3 regions of the Leclercia sp. CFBP8987 genome follow, and region 2 is predicted to be linked to each of the others. Evidence: predicted binding sites of a transcription regulator. Region 2 holds the regulator's gene; each other region holds the start of a gene.
What was found. Region 2 encodes CRP, which controls carbon source genes, mostly activating them, when cyclic AMP is high. Its sites were predicted from a motif close to ATGTGANNNNNNTCACAT; they were not measured.
Positions count from the first base shown of each region.

Region 1 (3,282 bases), 2.3 Mb from region 2:
CGCTAGCCATCAGGGCTTGCAGTAAGGCGCGGGACACCACCGTCTTACCGACAGAAGTATCAGTACCCGTTACAAAGAAACGCTTAAGCATCACTCACTCCACCGTTATGCTTTGGAAATATAAATCTAGGAAATAATTCAGTGGGGGAAGTCTAAGGCATGCGCTATCCGCCCAGTTTGAGATAGCGCAATTTTTGGTAAGACTACAGGAATCTGTTAACCCTGCAGGAGACGGATCAGCAGGGACCCGTTGTACATCGCATCTTTCACCAGCGCCGCACCGGCCATCGTCCCCTGATTGGTAAACTGGGTGCTCTCCACCACGATATGTTTACTGTAGGCCGGCAGGGACTGCTGGCGGATGGAGTCGGCGATCGCCGGGAAGAGGACGTCTGCCGCCTGGCTCAGGGGCGAACCGATCAGGATCTTTTGCGGGTTAAAGAGGTTAACCATGATGGCAATGATGCGTCCGACGTTGGTGCCCACGCCGGTAATGATATCTTTGGCCAGCAGATCCCCCTGCTGGGCGGCCGCACACAGCGACGCCACGGTCAGGGGTTGGCCATGCAGCGTAGAACTCATCGACTGGCCGAGCCGGAGTTGGGCCAGTTCCATCACGCTATCCACGCTGGCTATGGTCTCCAGGCAGCCGTGGTTACCGCAGTAACAGCGTTTGCCGTAGGGATCAACCTGGGTATGGCCAATCTCCACCAGGCTGCTGCTCCCGGCGTGTAGCAGACGGCCATCGGTGATCACCCCGGCTCCCACGTTGTGGTCAATCACCACCTGAATCACGTCCCGCGCCCCGCGTGAAGCGCCGAACAATGCCTCGGCCATGGTCCAGGCGCTGATGTCATGCTGAATATAGACCGGCACGCCGGTGTGGTTTTTCAGCACCTCTCCCAGCGGCATCTCTTTGACGTCGTCGTAGAACGGCATCCGGTGGACAATACCATTTTCGGTATCAATAATGCCCGGCATGGTGATGGCGATGGCGGTCAGACGCTCCAGCTTCTGCTGGTGATGTATAAAGAATTGATCGATAAGCGCGGTGATCCGTACCTCAAGCGGCAGCTCAGCTTTCAGCGCCAGCGGGAGTTGCTCTTCCACCACCAGCTTGCTGCTGAGATCGCGCAGCGCCAGGTAGATTTCGCCCCGGCTGATGCGCAACGAGAGGTAGTGCCAAGCTTCGGTTTCCACCACCAGCCCTACCGCCGGACGGCCACGGCTGCCCGGCTCCTGAATTTCGGTCTCCTGCACCAGATGCGCTTCGAGCATTTCTCGTACAATCTTGGTGATACTGGCAGGTGCCAGTTGCGCAAGGCGGGAAAGATCGATGCGCGAGACCGGCCCAAGCTGATCAATCAGGCGATATACTGCACCCGCATTGGTCTGCTTAATCTGATCGATATGCCCAGGCTGACTATCAGCAACCACCACGTACTCCCTTATTTTCGAGCTTCGAAATAAACTGTGGGCTATGGTGAAGCACTTCTACAGTGATCGTCAAATTTTTACTTAGCCTTGTGATTTACAGCACATTTTTACCCGCTTTTTTTGCGGCTTAACCGCCCGACGAGGCCTGAATCAACAGTTTTTTGAAACGTTGTGCCGCAGCGCTGAGCTCATGATGCTTCGACCATACCAGCCACATCTCTGACACCGCATCCGGTTCGGCTATCGCTACCCAGCGCATTTCATTCAGCTGCAGGCGTTTAAACGAGGCTGGCAGGATCGACACCCCCAGCCCGGCCGCCACCAGGCCGATAATGGTCATCGCCTCACCCACCTCCTGGGTGATGACCGGGGTAACACCGTAGCGGCGCAACAGCCCCAGGATGTCGTCATACAGGCCGGTGCCAACACGCGGATCAAAAAAGACAAACGGCTCGTTAGCCAGCTCGGCAAGAGAAATGGCCGGTTTGGCCGCCAGAGGGTGATCCCGGTGGATCATCACCAGCAGCGGCTCGCGCAGCACCCGCTGCCACGCCAGGGTATCCGGCAGCTGGGTATTGCGCATCAGGCCGAGATCCAGCGAACCTTCGCTGAGCGGGACGATCTGCTCCCGGGTGTTAATCTCCCGGGTCTGGATATGCACATCCGGTGAGAGGCGGCGAAAGGTCGACAGGGTGTGCGAAATGGCGCGGATAAAGGGCGCAGACGAGGTAAACCCGAGGCGTAACTCCCCGGTTTCGCCATGATGCAGGCGTTCTGCCCGGGCGGCCGCCTCGTCCACCTGAATCAGGATCTGGCGGCTGTCGGCCAGAAACTGGCGCCCTGCCGCCGTCAGCCCCACGCTGCGGTTGGTGCGGGCCAGCAGACGGGCTCCCACCTGCTGCTCCAGGGCCTGGATCTGCTGGCTCAGCGGCGGTTGGGAGATATTCAGCCGCGCCGCGGCGCGCCCAAAATGCAGCTCCTCAGCGACGGCGACAAAGTAGCGCAGATGACGCAGTTCGATATTCATATCTTTAACGTATCATTTGAGATTATTAATATATTAGACAGAATATTTACATTTTCCTACCCTGATCCCTGTGGTCATACCCGTCACCAGAAATCACGGGGATGTTGAAGCAAGGAACTTACGTGAGTCGTACAACAACGGCTGATATCGCCCCGACAGATGATATCGATATACCAACCAGGCCCCGTCCGGTTCAGTTAATCAAACGCGGCACCCCGCAGTTTATGCGCGTTACCCTGGCGCTGTTCTCCGCCGGACTGGCGACCTTCGCCCTCCTCTACTGCGTGCAACCGATCCTACCAGTGCTGTCGCACGAGTTTGGCGTGACGCCTGCCACCAGCAGTATCTCGCTCTCAATCTCCACCGGGATGCTGGCGGTTGGTTTACTCTTTACCGGGCCGCTGTCGGACGCCATCGGGCGCAAACCGGTGATGGTCACCGCCCTGCTGCTGGCCTCGGTCTGTACTTTGCTGTCGACGATGATGACCAGCTGGCACGGGATTTTGATCATGCGCGCGCTGATCGGCCTCTCCCTCAGCGGCGTGGCGGCGGTGGGCATGACTTACCTTAGCGAGGAGATCCACCCCAGCTTTGTCGCCTTCTCGATGGGGCTCTATATCAGCGGTAACTCTATTGGCGGGATGAGCGGACGGCTGCTGAGCGGGGTCTTTACCGACTTCTTCAGCTGGCGAATTGCGCTGGCGGCGATCGGCTGCTTTGCGCTGGCATCGGCGCTGATGTTCTGGAAAATCCTGCCGGAATCGCGCCACTTTCGCCCTACCGCCTTGCGACCTAAAACACTGCTGATTAACTTCCGC
Region 1 covers NZ_CM188255.1:2,156,762-2,160,043, reverse strand. Annotated here, with positions in the region: gene bioD (dethiobiotin synthase) at 1-91, opposite strand, end outside; gene mlc (sugar metabolism global transcriptional regulator Mlc) at 217-1,437, opposite strand; gene ynfL (multidrug efflux transcriptional activator YnfL/SxtR(Kp)) at 1,565-2,464, opposite strand; gene ynfM (multidrug efflux MFS transporter YnfM/SxtP(Kp)) at 2,587-3,282, shown strand, end outside.
Region 1: the regulator CRP is predicted to act here: its motif matches at 1,525-1,542, upstream of mlc (sugar metabolism global transcriptional regulator Mlc).

Region 2 (3,282 bases):
TGATCAGCCCCACCATGGTGCCGGCCGCCCGGTGGAAAATACGCACCCGCGTCGCGCTGTAGCCGTTTTGCGTTACCAGCAGGACGGTCATTAAGATCCAGTAAGGTTTCGGCAGGTGCAGCGCTATGCCCATCAGGCTGGCGATACTCAGCATCACGCTGATACGCGCCGCATTACGGAGGGCGGCAGACTTCAGCGACAGATAGCTTTTCAGGGCGGGGATCAGCGGCAGGCGTTTCTGCTTGTCGGCCATCAGGTCGCGCGGGTAGAGCGGACGCTGGGTGCGCAGCACCCGGGCGATACGGCTGAAGTGCCAGGCGCAGAACTGTCCCACCGGGTTATCCGGGTGCTGACGGGCGATTTTTTCCAGCGCGCCGAGCGGTTTGTCCATGCTAAAGCGAGTGGGGTAGCGATGATAGAGGATGTCATCAGCCAGCACCCGCAGGCGGGCCGCCACGGTCTGTGCGTTCCAGCGGATCACCGCTTCGGCGTGACTGCGCTCCACCAGCTTTTGCACCTCCTTCGGGTGGTGCAGACTGACGGAGATATGCTCCTGCAGATCCAGCCCCACCTGGAAGGTGCGCAGCAGGCGTTTGTATTCGTGATTTCTGTTGGCCGCCAGCATATGCAGCTGCTGGTAACAGAGGCTGATCAGATCCACTACCTTCTGCTGGCGGGCCAGCAGCGGTGGCAACGATTTCTCAGGGTCAGTGTGCTGGGTCAGCAGGGTATATTTCGCTTCGCAGTAATCCGCCAGCTGTTGATAGAGCATGCTCAGCGACTCGCGCAGCGGCTGTTCGCGCCACATCCAGAACCAGAACCAGTTAAACAGCCCGTACCAGAGGGTGCCCAGCGTATAGAGGAGCAGCGGTTCCCAGACCGGCATGTTCCCGGCAAGACTCAGGGTAAAGATGGCCGCAATCAGCGAGGCGGGCAGGAGTCGCGCATGGAGAGCGCTGATTTCTGCCGTGACGCCTAAGGTCATTGCCAGTACCGTCAGAATGAGCGGCAGTGGAATATCCCGCGCCAGCAACAGCTGGACGGCCAGGCTACATCCGGCAAACAGGCAGCCGCCAATAGTCAGACGTTTAAAAAAGCGTTTATGCGGTGTGTCCAGGCCAGCGATGTTGCAGCAGGCTGGAACCAGAGAAAAGAGGAGTCCCTGTTGCAGATGACCGAAAATCAAACCCACAGCCACGGGGAGACACAACACCAGGGTTTGCCGCAGTGCGTAGTTAACTTCCGGGTGATAAATGAGCCTGCGCCACATGGATGCTAGAGACAAAAACGGCGTGGCATCCTGCGATGCCACGCCGTTTGAGCGGAATTAACGTGTTCCGTAAACCACGATGGTTTTACCGTGGGCGGAAATCAGGTTTTGATCTTCCAGCATTTTCAGAATACGACCGACTGTCTCACGCGAACATCCGACGATCTGACCAATTTCCTGACGGGTAATTTTAATTTGCATACCGTCCGGGTGGGTCATGGCGTCTGGCTGTTTCGCCAGGTTCAGCAGGGTCTGAGCGATACGGCCCGTTACGTCGAGGAAGGCGAGGTTACCCACTTTCTCGGACGTGACCTGCAGACGGCGAGCCATCTGCGAGGAGAGGCGCATCAGGATATCCGGGTTAACCTGGATCAGCTGGCGGAACTTCTTATAGGAGATCTCAGCCACTTCACACGCGGTCTTCGCACGCACCCAGGCGCTACGCTCCTGACCTTCTTCAAACAGGCCCAGCTCGCCGATGAAATCTCCCTGATTCAGGTAAGAGAGGATCATCTCTTTGCCTTCTTCATCTTTGATCAGCACTGCCACTGAGCCTTTGACGATGTAATACAACGTTTCCGCTTTTTCACCCTGGTGAATCAGCGTGCTCTTCGATGGGTACTTATGAATATGGCAATGAGACAAGAACCATTCGAGAGTCGGGTCTGTTTGCGGTTTGCCAAGCACCATGCGCTGTTATCCTCTGTTATAAGCTGTCTCCAGAGTCTGGCTATGTACCTGTACTCTGGGGTTGCAATCGAATTCTTTCCCCTGCCTGGGGTCTGGCTGGCACAATAATTAGCAGCCTGGAATGTGTGATGTCCTCTGCATACATGTGCAACGTCAATGTATTACTGTAGCATCCCGACTGTTTTAGCATAGCTTTTGCCGCGTGTCTCCTGGTGTCTCGCTTCAGCTTGATGCAGGTCGACTTCCGTTGTCAGAATTGTTACTGACGCGTAATCTGTCAGCAAAAATGCACTCCTGGAGTTAATACAAATGCAAGCACGTGTGAAATGGGTAGAAGGGTTAACGTTCCTTGGTGAGTCCGCTTCCGGGCACCAGATTTTGATGGATGGCAACTCCGGTGATAAAGCGCCAAGCCCGATGGAAGTAGTCCTGATGGCGGCAGGCGGATGCAGCGCCATCGACGTGGTGTCGATCCTGCAAAAAGGGCGTCACGATGTGACCGACTGTGAAGTGAAGCTGACCTCAGAGCGCCGTGAAGAGGCGCCGCGCCTGTTCACCCATATCAACCTGCACTTCGTGGTCACCGGCAAAGCGCTGAAAGATGCGGCGGTATCCCGCGCGGTGGATCTCTCTGCGGAGAAGTACTGCTCCGTGGCGCTGATGCTGGAGAAAGCGGTCAACATTACGCATTCGTATGAAGTGATCGAGGCCTAAGCGCCTTGCCCGGTGGCGCTGCGCTTACCGGGCAACAAAACCTCAGTCGATCTTCTTGCCTTCCATCAACCGCTGCACCAGCGGCATCATGATCAACTCCATCGCCAGCCCCATCTTCCCGCCCGGCACCACCAGCGTATTGATGTGCGAAATAAATGAACCCTGCAGCATCGCCAGCAGCCAGGGGTAGTCAATATTGTCCAGATTGCGGAAGTGGATCACCACGAAGCTCTCGTCAAGGGACGGGATGCCTTTTGCGGCAAAGGGGTTAGAAGTGTCCACGGTCGGGACGCGCTGGAAGTTAATATGGGTGCGGGAAAACTGTGGCGTCAGGAAGTTAATGTAATCCTCCATCGAGCGCACCACCGAGTCCATCACCGCCTCGCGGGAGTGACCGCGTTCGCTGGTATCCCGCGTCAGCTTCTGGATCCACTCCAGATTGACGATCGGTACCACGCCCACCAGCAGGTCGACATGGCGCGCCACGTCGTGATGCGGCGTCACCACTCCGCCATGCAGGCCTTCATAAAACAGCACGTCGGTCGGTTCCGGCAGCGGCTGCCAGGGGGTGAAGGTGCCCGGCACCTGGTTCCAGGGGACCGCTTCGT
Region 2 covers NZ_CM188255.1:4,442,185-4,445,466, reverse strand. Annotated here, with positions in the region: gene SOM40_RS21470 (YccS/YhfK family putative transporter) at 1-1,270, opposite strand, end outside; gene crp (cAMP-activated global transcriptional regulator CRP) at 1,328-1,960, opposite strand; gene SOM40_RS21460 (OsmC family protein) at 2,270-2,674, shown strand; gene SOM40_RS21455 (phosphoribulokinase) at 2,717-3,282, opposite strand, start outside.

Region 3 (3,282 bases), 570 kb from region 2:
ACGGGCGATGTCATCTTCTTCTTCACCGAAGCGCACGCCTGCCGGGTACTGACAGAACACCACGCCGGTTTTCAGAACGCGATCTTTCGCTTCTACCGTACCGTGCGGCACCGCAATGGATTCGCCCAGGTAGGTCGGGGTCAGTTTTTCACGTTCCAGCATTGCTTCAACATATTCCGGCTGCACGTAGCCGCCTTTCACCAGCTGCTCACCGGCAAAGCGAATCGCTTCTTCTTTATGGCTCGCGGTACGGCCAAGGAAGATGTTCTCCGCACCCAGACGGAACAGGTGGCTGTTGCTCTCGTCGAAGCTGTCCTGCAGGCTGGTACGTACTTTCACTTCGTTATCTTCGTGACGCTGTGCGGCTACCAGACGTTCGGTCAGGCTGGTGTACAGACCGCTGTCGAGGAAGTTGGTCAGCGAAATGTGCTGCGCCTGCGGAACCTGGCGCATCGCACGCTCGGTCAGGTCGCGGTGGGTGATGACCAGGTCAACATCCGGCGGCAGGCTGTTAATGGCGCTGTTGGTAACGGAGATCTGAGACAGACCGGCATCCGCTACTTTCTTACGCAGTACACCGGCACCCATGGCGCTGGAACCCATACCGGCGTCGCAGGCAACGATGATTTTACGCACGTGGCTCAGGTCGTTAGAGACATCACCTGCGGTCAGTGGCGTTGCAGCAACACCTTTAGACTGAGATTTCATGTCCTGCATACGACGGGTTGCCGCTTCGATATCGTCTTCTTCTTTCACTTTGCTGGTTTTCAGCAGGATAGCTGAGACCACGAAGGAGACCGCCATGGCCGCACAGATAGCCGCGATGTTAGCGAAGTAGGCACCTTTCGGGGTCATTGCCAGTACCGCCAGGATAGAACCTGGAGAAGCAGGGGACACCAGACCGCCGCCCAGCACGCTCAGCGTGAACACGCCAGTCATACCGCCGAGGATAACGGCGAGGATCAGACGTGGGTTCATCAGCACGTACGGGAAGTAAATTTCGTGGATACCACCGAGGAAGTGGATGATAGCCGCACCGCCAGCAGACTGCTTAGCGCTACCGCGACCAAAGAACATATATGCCAGCAGCACGCCCATACCCGGACCCGGGTTCGCTTCAATCAGGAAGAAGATGGATTTGCCGAGGTCATGGGACTGCTGAATACCCAGCGGGGAGAAGATCCCGTGGTTGATGGCGTTGTTGAGGAACAGGATTTTTGCCGGTTCAACAAAGATGGACGCCAGCGGCAGCATGTCGTGGGCAACCATGAAGTTAACGCCCGCCGCCAGCAGTTTGGAGAGCACTTCAACTGCCGGGCCAATGCCGAGGAACGCCAGAATCGCCAGGATCATGCCGATGATGCCGGCAGAGAAGTTGTTCACCAGCATTTCGAAGCCGGATTTGATTTTACCATCAACCCAGACGTCGAACTTCTTAATCGCCCAACCGCCCAGAGGACCGGCAATCATGGCGCCGAGGAACATTGGCATATCGGCACCGACGATCACGCCCATAGTGGTGATCGCACCGACCACGCCACCGCGGTCTCCGCCCACCAGACGACCACCGGTATAACCGATGAGCAGCGGCAGCAGATAGGTGATCATTGGGCCAACAAGTTTCGCCAGCGTTTCGTTAGGCAACCACCCTGTCGGAATAAATAACGCAGTGATGATACCCCACGCGATAAACGCGCCGATATTTGGCATCACCATGTTGCTGAGGAATCGACCAAAGCTTTGAACTTTGATCTTGAAATCGGATGACATAAAACACCCCTTCTTTTTGTTAACGCAGGCTTAGAGCCCGAGGTTTGTTGTTAATGCGGTGGCAGAGGTTGCCCAGCCCTGTTCTGATGAGGTGAAATTTGGCACTTAATAGTTTACCTGTCCAGACAGGGCAAAATAGTGTGATTTAGATCACGTAAATATAGGGGGTGTGATAATGATTGAGGTGATCTTCGTCACAAAAATGAAGTGTAAAAAAAATACAATGGCCGCAAAAGCGGCAGTTTGACGGCTAAAATGTGAAATAAATCACATTTCGTTGTCGTGAGTTTGTTTCGGGAGTGTGATCTATTCCACAAAATATTTTTATACGGATTTCTCCGGATGTGATCGACGGCAACATCTGTTTAACCCAGCAGCGCCAGGATGTAAGTAAGCAACACTTATCGTTAAAAAAATAGTACCAGAATATGGTATGGCGAAAAGTGCTAAGCTGGATTAAGCTCATACTGTAAACTTAAGTCTATTATTATTCAGGATATATTTTGTCAAGCTTCTAAACTTGCATGGAGATATAAGAAAAAATCATACTCCCCGGCTCTGAAATAATAAGTACACATTCGTGTGCTTAACCAACAATTAATTTGGCTGCTTACCATTTAATTATTTTAATGAGTTTACGATTTATTTAGTGAGGCAAATATGTTTCTCAACTATTTTGCGCTGGGTGTATTGATTTTTGTCTTCCTGGTTCTTTTTTATGGAATCATCGCTATCCATGACATTCCGTATAATATGGCCAAAAAGCGCAATCATCCCCATGCCGATGCGATCCATACCGCGGGATGGATTAGCCTGTTTACGCTGCATGCCATTTGGCCGTTTCTGTGGATTTGGGCCACCCTCTACCAGCCAGAGCGTGGCTGGGGGATGCAGAACCACATACAGCCGCCCGAACGCAGCCCCGACGTCGATGCGCTGGCAAAGCGCGTAGCCGAGCTGGAACACAAACTGGCCGCAGTGCAACCCACTGCTGATAAGAACACGTCGGAGCGCTAATCATGGATCTGTTGATCATCCTGACCTATGTCGCGTTTGCATGGGCGATCTTTAAAATATTCCGTATTCCGGTAAACCAGTGGACGTTAGCCACCGCGACCTTAGGCGGCGTGTTTATTGTGGCCGGGCTTATTTTATTAATGAACTATAACCACCCGTATACGTTTACGGCGCAGAAAGCGGTTATTTCTATCCCTATTACTCCGCAGGTCACGGGGGTGGTGAGTGAAGTTACCGATAAAAATAACCAGCTTATTAAAAAGGGCGACGTGTTATTTAAAATCGATCCGAGCCGCTATCAGGCCCGCGTCGATCGTCTGCAGGCTGACCTGGTCACCGCGACGCACAATATCAAAGTACTGAAAGCACAGCTTGCGGAAGCCCAGTCGAATACCACCCGCGTCTCTGCCGAGCGCGATCGTCTGTTTAAAGACTATCAGCGCTATTTAAAAGGCAGCCAGGCGAAGGTCAATCCGTTCTCTGAAAGCGATATCG
Region 3 covers NZ_CM188255.1:133,094-136,375, forward strand. Annotated here, with positions in the region: gene SOM40_RS00675 (PTS mannitol transporter subunit IICBA) at 1-1,770, opposite strand, end outside; gene SOM40_RS00680 (DUF3302 domain-containing protein) at 2,431-2,787, shown strand; gene SOM40_RS00685 (HlyD family secretion protein) at 2,790-3,282, shown strand, end outside.
Region 3: the regulator CRP is predicted to act here: its motif matches at 2,026-2,043, upstream of SOM40_RS00675 (PTS mannitol transporter subunit IICBA).